Regions from separate parts of the Parabacteroides sp. CAG:2 genome, predicted to be linked through region 2. Evidence: riboswitches for the same ligand, from Rfam matches in the RefSeq annotation. Region 2 holds a riboswitch; each other region holds the start of a gene.
What was found. A riboswitch is a leader RNA that binds a small molecule or an ion and turns the genes downstream of it on or off. The one in region 2 is predicted to bind cobalamin.
Positions count from the first base shown of each region.

Region 1: it holds a riboswitch for cobalamin, as region 2 does, so the genes downstream of both, QVP94_RS11960 (ABC transporter substrate-binding protein) here and QVP94_RS00060 (TonB-dependent receptor plug domain-containing protein) in region 2, are expected to answer to the same signal.
Region 3: it holds a riboswitch for cobalamin, as region 2 does, so the genes downstream of both, QVP94_RS00660 (porin family protein) here and QVP94_RS00060 (TonB-dependent receptor plug domain-containing protein) in region 2, are expected to answer to the same signal.

Region 1 is NZ_FR885305.1:137,096-140,381, forward strand. It holds gene QVP94_RS11955 (iron chelate uptake ABC transporter family permease subunit) at 1-591, opposite strand, end outside; gene QVP94_RS11960 (ABC transporter substrate-binding protein) at 601-1,764, opposite strand; cobalamin riboswitch at 1,828-2,026, opposite strand; gene QVP94_RS11965 (precorrin-2 C(20)-methyltransferase) at 2,093-2,797, shown strand; gene QVP94_RS11970 (hypothetical protein) at 2,846-3,286, opposite strand, start outside.
Region 2 is NZ_FR885248.1:17,169-20,454, reverse strand. It holds gene QVP94_RS00070 (HAD family hydrolase) at 1-44, shown strand, start outside; gene QVP94_RS00065 (DnaJ domain-containing protein) at 300-1,097, shown strand; cobalamin riboswitch at 1,261-1,457, shown strand; gene QVP94_RS00060 (TonB-dependent receptor plug domain-containing protein) at 1,569-3,286, shown strand, end outside.
Region 3 is NZ_FR885254.1:3,356-6,641, reverse strand. It holds gene coaW (type II pantothenate kinase) at 103-957, shown strand; cobalamin riboswitch at 977-1,179, shown strand; gene QVP94_RS00660 (porin family protein) at 1,472-2,080, shown strand; gene priA (replication restart helicase PriA) at 2,168-3,286, shown strand, end outside.

The DNA of each region.
Region 1 (3,286 bases), on a different contig from region 2:
ACGGGCGAAACTACCCAATCCCCAAATCACGTATGCACGGATATCCTCCTCGACGCTAAAGAATTTAAGTACACCGATCACGGCGTTTGCCACGTAACCGATCATCACACCGATAATCAACAACGTGACATTTCCTTTTACCTTTTGGGAAACATACACGATCAGCGCCATCACGGATAAGGAACCGATCACGGCCGCTATCGATAAGGCGATCTCCCCCATAAAACCAAGTTTACTCAAGGCAACGCCCCCTAAACTACCGCTTAACAACACCACGAAAGCGACACCCATGCTCGCTCCCGAACTGATACCTAAGACCGAAGGTCCGGCCAATGGATTACGGAAAACGGTTTGCATCTGTAAGCCGCTGATGGATAAGCCAGCTCCCGCTACCAACGCTGTCAATGCCTGTGGTAGTCGGGATTTCCAGATAATATTCTGCCATGTAATAGGCTCATTTCCTAAATTCCAGATAATATGCCAAACCGATTGAAGAGGAATAGAGACTGACCCCAACACCAAATTCAAAAAGATTAGAACAAAAATAGCCGTGACAATCGCCAGCATCCATAGGGTATTTGAATGTCTCATCAGTGTTCCTTATTTAAGTCGAGAATAATAGACCGACTCATGATCCGGTAATAAATCCGGATGAAAGATATGAAGCAAATCCGCTAGGACGATCTCCGGTTCTGTCGGCATACTCTCATAAAACGGCGTGTTCTTCATATTACAATAGATAATTCCTTTCTCCCGGAACGCACGGAAATCCTCATAACGAGGATCTTGCTCTTTCAATGCCTCATAGCTGAACGTTCCCGGGAAACTATTCACGATACGCCAATAATCAGCGTCGTCCGCTTGGTTATAGACCGTCTCGAAGTCTAATGTAACACCACCGGATCGCTCATCATCTTTCAAGAAATAATCAGCGCCGGCATCCTTGAAAAGTTGCGCTAAGAAGCTCTTTCCTCCTACGGCATACCAGTTTCCACCCCGTAACTCGCCACTAAAAACGATCGGACGTTTTTTAACCTTACCATCCGCCGTAAGTTCCTTTAATTCATTATACCTCTTCTCGATGGTGGCGAAACGCTCATTGCCATCTTTCTCTATCCCCAACAGCAAGCCTACGAACTTGATCCACTCGGCCTGTCCCAATGGCGTAGTCTCCTTATAACCCAAATGGGGAATCAAGGGAATACCCACGTCTTTCAGCGTCTCATAGCCTCCCCGCTTGAATGGCGATACAAGGATCAAATCAGGATTCATGCTCATGATAACCTCGTTATCGAAATTCCCCTCGATACCGATCTTAGCGGTTTTACCTTCTTTCAGGCGTTCGTTCATCTCTTTATTGAACAAATGCCGTGTACTGGTAATCCCAACGACCCTATCCAAGGCACCCAATTTAATAAAGTTCGATAATTGCAGGGAAGTCATACAGATAACGCTTCGGATAGGAAGCTCTATCACCGTATAATCAGCGGGAATCCCCGTGGGTTTCGCACCTCTTTTCACGAACGCATAATGAAACGTGGTGCTTTCCTCATTTTGAGGATCTTGGATATCAGCCAAGAGATATTGATCCGCATAGGTAAGCTTGAATCCTTGGGCGTATAAAGGCTTAACCTGCTCTTGCGAGAACGCAGATTGCTCTACGGAAGCCGTCTTCCCTATTTCTCCTTTTTCACGGATACCTGAAGTACATGATAAAGTCAATACCGATAAAAGCAAGCATCCACCCGCTATAAACTTATTCATAATCCTTGTTTAATTGACAGTTGATCATTGACAGTTACTCTCGTCCTGCTCCACGGGACAGCAACATTTATTTATGAACCGGCAGGTCTTCTGACTTACTTCCATTCAGGACGCCTTCCCGATTACAAAACCAGTGGCCAAGGTATTGTCCGAATGTTTAAAAGTTCACAGCAGCGTGGTCTGTCCGGGATTCTCACCCGGTTCCCTTTTAATCCGCCTCCCGGAAAAAGAGATAAGCGGAGCCTGTTACAGTGACAAAAGTAGTAAGAATATTTGTATACATCCACAATTTTAAGGACTTTTGCGTTTCAAATAAAAACAGATACACATGAATCATCCTATTCACTTCGTCTCATTAGGTCCCGGTGATCCGGAATTAATTACGCTGAAAGGGCTTAAAACATTACAAAAGGCTGATATTATCTATTGTCCTGCTACACAAGGCAAGCATGGAATCATATCTCGGGCGACGGATATATTGAAAGCTATTGAGGTAGACGAATCCTTGATCCATCCGTTTATTTTGCCAATGAGTAAGGAACGGACAGATGCGTTAAACGCTTATAACGAATTGTTTCTGGATGCCCAAGCTGAATATTTGAAAGGGAAACAAATCGTGATCGTCGCCGAGGGAGACGCTGGTTTTTATTCATCTATACAATATGTATACGATAAATTCGAGGAAACAGGAATCCCGGTAGATCGAATCGCAGGAATTCCGGCATTTATAGCGGCAGGTGCCTTGGCCGGGATACATATCGTAAAACAAGAGGAGCAAATTAACGTAATCCCCGGGACTGCGTCGTTCGATGAACTTTCGGCAAAAATAGAAAATGGAATGATCATCGTCATCATGAAATTACCGGGTTGCCAAGAGGCTATTCATACTTGTATCCGGCAGTATGCGGATAAGGCGGTTTTTCATTATTTCGAGAATGTAGGAACAAGAAAAGAATATTATACTACTGATATCGCCACTATACATTCCAAGGATTTCCCCTATTTCTCCCTACTGATTATCCAACCTCGCTAAAAGAAGAAGGCTGCCCGGAGAGTAACCAAACCCGGACAGCCCATCTTATTACGCTACATGCAATATATGCTTAAGCTGATCGATATGGAAACGAAGTGTATCCATATAAGGTTTCACTGAATTATGGTACATGACCGCTTTTGCGTGCATATCTTCCAACTCGCTTACTTTACGGTTCGCCTCACGCATTTTACAAGCGTTGTAGCGAATACCCGATACATGTCCTTTGATATCCTCGATCGCTTGGTTTCCCCGGTTGAAGATAGACTCTGCTTCTTCCGGAGCGTATACCGTATAGGCTTGGGCAACGTCATCCAGTAACGCCTGTTGATAAGAGCCGGCTATCGGGAGCAATTGATGGATCGCATGATGACATAAAGAATGAACCTCGTTTTGAAGCTTCTTCAATTCTACTTCCCACTTTGATTCACATACTTCATCCAATTGTTTGACTTCCGCTACGACACGACCGCTAAACAATTCCACTAC
Region 2 (3,286 bases):
TTTTTGAAATAGAGCGAATTTTCGGGATCAAAATTGAACAATAATAGCTACAGCCAGTGATGGTGATCGCGCTCAATGAAAAGATTGTACGCTACCAAAAGCGAATAGGCTTACAGGGCTACGAGGGATTGCCCTTCGGAACGTATCTCATCCGGATAAATGAGAAAACATTCAAGATCCAACTCTCCAAATAACCGTAAGGCGGGTATGCTTCACGCACCCGCCTTTTACATTTGCATATCTCCCGTTTTTTTACGAATATTGCATATCGGTAATCAACAAATAAGATAAACAGGAATATGGGTATCGGGAAATGGATAGGTGGCGTCTTGGGATTTATGGCGTTCGGACCGCTAGGCGCTCTAGCCGGCATTATATTAGGCTCTTTCTTCGAGGAAGGGGCAAATATGACGGGGCAGTCTTTCGGTGGCGGCACCAATTACGATGATCAATATACACGAAGAGACCCATACGCCGGGGAACGTAACAGTTTCCTTTTCTCCATGTTGGTTATGGCATCCTATATCATCCGTGCCGACGGGAAGATCATGCATAGCGAGATGGAATACGTCCGTCAATTCCTTCGGAGAAACTTCGGCGAGATCGCCGTAAGCCAAGGTGAGGAGATATTGCTAAAGCTTTTCGACCAAGCTAAACGCATGGATCAGGAGAACAACATGGGATTCAAGAATACCATCCGGGAATGCGGAACCCAGATCGCATACAACCTAAGTTATGAGGAGCGGCTGCAATTGCTTGCGTTCCTCGCCGAGATCGCTAAGAGTGACGGGAATGTGTGCGCAGCCGAGATCAATGCCTTGAAAGAGGTAGCGATGGCGATGGGAATGTCTGATAGAGAAGTTGAATCCATGTTGAACCTAAAAGGAAGTTCCTTGGACGATGCCTACAAGGTGCTAGAGATAGAACCGACCGCCACGGACGAGGAAGTCCGTGCCGCCTATCGCCGGATGGCCGTCAAGCATCATCCGGACAAAGTAGCCAGTTTGGGAGAAGACATCCGCAAGGCCGCCAACGAGAAGTTTCAGAAAATAAATGAGGCCAAGGAAAGGATCTATCAATCGAGAGGCTTGAAGTAAGATTCGACAAACAGTATTACTTACGAATTGTCAGCCTATTACATTTACCGATATCTTCTTTATGATGTAAATATTCTTTCTCCTTAATAGAAGTGGACAGACATATCATACCTTACAAAAAAACTTTTTCATATATATTTTCTAAATATTAGAAAACATTCATATCTTTGCCTCCGATTTTAGTAATCAAACTATCACATAGTTTGGTGAGAGGGAATCCGGTGTGAATCCGGAGCTGTTCCTGCAGCTGTAATCCTCATGAAGTTGGTTAGAAGTTCAAAAACCACTGTTCCTAAGTTGGAATGGGAAGGTTTCTAACCAGAGGAGAGCCAGAATACCTGCTAAAGTCTTACAATAACATCAAGCTTTCAGGATAAGAGCACGTGTCATACAAAAAACAATTCAGTTTATTTTTTGAGACATTATCAATAGAAGCTTGTTGTTTTATTTCGTGAACCAATAAAACACTATATGAGGCTTTTAGCATCTGCTATTTTAGCTTTGTGCGTACAATCCGTATGCGCCCAAAGCATATTGAAAGATCCGAAGGAACTTTCCGTGCTATTGAACGAGGTCGTGGTCACCGGTACGGGTACCGAACACTATCTGAAAGACGCCCCTGTGCAAACAGAGGTAATCACCGGCAAAGCCCTTGACAGTTACCAAGGACGCAGTATGCAAGATATTCTGGAAGGGCTGAACGCTTCCATCACCTTTAATCCGAGCGACATGGGTAGTGGCATCCAGATGAACGGATTAGGCAACGATTACATATTGATCCTTATCAATGGCAAACGGATCAACGGAGATACCGGCGGACAAAACGACTTGAGTATTATCAACCCCGCCAATATCGAACGTATCGAGATCGTAAAAGGTGCCGCCTCTTCCCTGTATGGCTCGGACGCTATCGCCGGTGTTATCAATATTATCACGAAAAAGAACCGGGATAAAGTGAGCCTATCGAATACGACTCGTGTCGGATCATATGGAGATATATTGGAAAGCGTACAAATCGGCTTTGGGCATAAGAGAGTGAATTCCACCACCTCACTTAGTACGACCCATACGGACGGCTGGCGAAATACGACCCAAGAATGGGACCATCACGAGGTAATGGATGGAACCGTGACACGAACCGTAAACCGATCCACGAACTTTACGCTAAGGGAGAACTTAACCTACAAAGTGAACGACCGGCTGAGCCTCTCGGCCGATGGCTCTTTTTACCAGAAATGGAATTATCGTCCGCACGGCGCATTCAAGTATTATACCTATGATCAATTCTACCGGAACTTCGATGTGGCCGGAGGAGCTAAATACACATTGGGAGGACTGAATTTTCTTTCGGTAGACCTAACTTATGGTAACTATAGTTATTTCTATAATTACCATCATAAAGATGTCACGAACTTCTTCGATCCGGAGACGGGTTTACGTATTACCCGTTATCCGGGGGAACATATTCTGGAAACCTCTCAACAACGTTTCCTAGGACAAGCCAAAAGCGTATTCCACCTCGGGGAAAACAATATCCTAAGCGCCGGACTCGAATATCAATACGATCATTTGAAATCTCCCCGGCGTATCGAGAACGGGAAAGCCTCCGTATTTACGGCTTCCGCTTATGTACAAGACGAATGGAACCCGACAGATCGGTTGAATGTGACGGTAGGTGGGCGCTTCGTCGTGCACCAAGAGTTCGGGGCTACGTTTACCCCTAAAGTCTCCGCCATGTACAAACTAGGCGACTTCAATATCCGAGCCACATACTCAAATGGATTTAAGGCTCCTACCTTAAAGGAGTTGCACGATGATTATATCACGCAGATCGGCGGCGGCCCGTGGAAACATTATTATGGTAATAAGGATTTAAAACCGCAAAAGTCCAATTATTATTCGGCGAGCGTAGAATATCATGCGTCGAACCTGCAGATCACGGTAACAGGATTCTACAACCGTATCAAGAACATGATCGCCTTGACCGAGATCCCGACAAGCGCCGAAGACCGACTGGATGAGATCGAATCCAGCATGCAACACAAGAACTTATCAAAAGCCCGTTCCTTCGGGGGAGATATATCGCTAACCTATCAAATCCTAGCTTCCTTGGCTATTGGTGGAGGCTATAGCTATACGGATGCCAAAGCGCAATACACGGATGATCCGGCCGACCCGAATTATATGCT
Region 3 (3,286 bases), on a different contig from region 2:
ATAAAGAGAGGCTGGACAATTGATTTTGTCCGGCCTTTTTTAGTATTATATGCGGGTTTATGTACTTTTGTAGCGATTATTCAATTAAAAAGGGAAAGAATCATGGGAATCGTTATAGGTATAGATGTGGGAGGTAGCACGACCAAGATCGTCGGCGTGGAGGATAAGAAGATCAAGAACCCGATGTTCGTGAAAGCTACCGATCCGGTAACCTCTTTATTCGGGGCCTTCGGTAAATATATTTATGATAATAACATCTCGCTCTCGAATATAGAGAAAGTGATCTTGACGGGTGTAGGTAGCGCCTATATCGATCAACCTTTATATGGCTTACCAACCGCGAAGACGGATGAGTTCCTCGCAAATGGGCTAGGGGCGCAGTATAATACGGGACTGGATAGCCTGTTGGTGGTCAGCATGGGAACGGGTACCTCTTTTGTCAAGGTACAAGGCTCCACGGTCGAGCATATCGGGGGATTGGGTATCGGTGGCGGAACCATCCTCGGCTTGTCTAAGCTATTATTGAAAACGCATGACTTTCACCAAATAGCGTCTTTGGCTGAGCATGGTTCCCTGAATGATATCGACTTGCATATCCGGGATATTACGCCACATCCGCTACCCGGCCTGCCGCTGGACGTGACAGCCTCTATTTTCGGAAAAGCGGACGCGAACGCTAAGGTTGAGGATATCGCTCTCGGTATCGTTCATATGGTCTTGCAGACCATCGGGCAAGGAGCTGTTTTCGCCTCGTTAAATGGCGATATCAAGAATATCGTATTGATCGGTAACTTGACTCGCTTGCCACAATGCCCGGATATTTTCCCCCGTCTGGAGGAGATGTGCGATGTCCATTTCAAGATACCGGAGTATGCCGAGTATCGCACGGCTATCGGGGCGGCTTTATGCTATATCAGGAACCGGGAATATAAGGATATTTTTTGTGGAAAGTGTTAGGCTACATCAAAACTTTATGTATCTTTGCTACATGCTTTGTTCCCTTTCGGCAATCGCCGGATAGGGATTAAAAGGGAATCGGGTGAGAATCCCGGACAGTCCCGCTGCTGTAAGCTTCATAAACGGGTTGAGCAATACTGTTGCCACTGTTCATTCAAGTGAATGGGAAGGCGCTTAAGACCGGAAGTAAGTCAGAAGACCTGCAAGGCGTGTATATTTTCGACGGCTTCGAGGAAAGGCCGGAAGAGAACGCAAGAACCGTATCCGGTTTTTACTATTCTTTATCCAAGGTTTTCTTATCAAGTCGTCTCATGGTTTCGGATAATTATTTTGCCATAATAATTAGGGAAAGAAGCATGAATCTGACCGACGGGATGAGCTCCGTGTGTAAGATGCATGCTTTCTTTGCGTTTAAAGGACTGGGGTATTCCGTGAACACTCTATAGAGAATATTTGTTTATTATTAGAAAAGTGCGTTTATTTGCAACGAGTAATTAACAAAAGAAGTATGAATATGAAGAAAATTGTGGGACTTGTTATGGTTGCCTTGCTAGCGTTGATGGCGCTTCCGGCGAACGCTCAGCTTAAATTCGGTATCAAGGGAGGTGTGAATATATCGTCTGTTCATTTCAACTCGGACGTGTTGAAAGCGGATAACGTCACCGGCTTCCAAGTGGGTCCGATGATCGAGACGACCTTACCGTTGGTGGGTGTCGGGATCGATGCGGCAGTGTTGTATTCGCAAAAGGGTTTGGAAACGACCTCGGCTGGCGGGGTGAAGACTTCGATGAAGACGGATTATATCGATGTTCCGGTCAACTTGAAATGGAAATTCGGCTTACCGATCGTCAAGGCGTATCTGGCAGCCGGTCCGTATATCGGTTTCCGTGTAGGCGGTGATAAGTTTTGGGATATCCCGGGTTCCGTAGCGGATCAGGTGAAGGCGAAGAATTTCAGCGCAGGTCTTAACTTCGGTGCCGGCGTGGAACTGATCAGTCACTTGCAGGTGGGTTTCAATTATGGTCTGGGACTGACTGATAACTATAGTATTGAGAAGGTGAACCTCTCCGACGGTGCCGGAAAGAACCGTGGATGGTCTATCACGGCAGCGATCTTGTTCTAAATAGGTGAAAATAAAATGAGAGAGGCTGGGCTTTAGAAGTCCGGCCTTTTTTGTTATTTTTGGGCTCGTAATGAAACACCTGTTTGAATGAAATACGCGGACGTCATACTTCCCCTTCCTTTGGAGAATAGCTATACCTATCGGATACCCGAAGATCTGAAAAGCGCCGTGACTCCCGGTTGCCGGGTGATCGTGCATTTCGGGAAGAAACGATATTATACGGCCATCGTCATGGAGGTACACGACCGGGAACCGGTATCCGATTTTGAGACGAAGGAGATCTACGCTTTGCTGGATGCCACGCCGGTGCTCCGCCGTCCGCAACTCCGTTTCTGGAAATGGATATCTTCTTATTATATATGTAAGCTGGGCGACGTGTATAAGGCGGCCTTGCCTTCCGGCTTAAAGTTGGAAAGCGAGACGGCGGTTACTTATAATGAGGATTTCGAGGCCACCGCCCCCTTGCGCCCGAACGAGCAAGCGGTACTGGATGCTTTTAGCGGGGTTTTGAAATTGACGATCTCGGAGTTGGAGAAGAAGACCGGTCTTCGAAATGTTGTCCCGATCGTCTCTTCCTTGATGGTGAAAGGGGCGGTTGAGGTGAGCGAGGAGCTAAAGCGAGGATTCGTTCCCAAGACACAGGCGTTTATCCGTTTGGCCGAGGCTTACCGGGATGAGACGAAATTACAGGCGGTGTTCGAGGATTTGAAACGAGCGAAGAAGCAAGAGCTTCTGCTGGTCAGCTTCTTGGATTTAAGCCATACCTTGAATCCCGCTTTATCGAAGGAGCTTTCCAAGAAAGAGCTATTGGAACGCAGTGGTTATACCTCTGCGGTATTGGAGGGTCTGCTGAAACGGGGTATCTTGGAGAGTTACGAGAAAGAGGTGGGTCGTTTGCAAGTATCCGTCTGCCGCTTGCAAGAGCCGAATCCGCTCAGTCCGGCGCAAGAGAAAGCCTATGGAGAGATCCATGAGACTTTCAAGACGAAGGAGGTCTGCCTGCTTCATGGCGTGACTTCCAGTGGTAAGACCGAGATATACGTCCGTTTGATCCATGAGGTCTTGCGGCTGGGGCGGCAGGTTTTATATATGTTGCCGGAGATCGCTATCACGACCCAGATCACGGAACGGCTGGCGAAATTATTCGGGGATAAGCTATTGGTCTACCACTCTAAGTTCTCGGATAACGAGCGGGTGGAAGTTTGG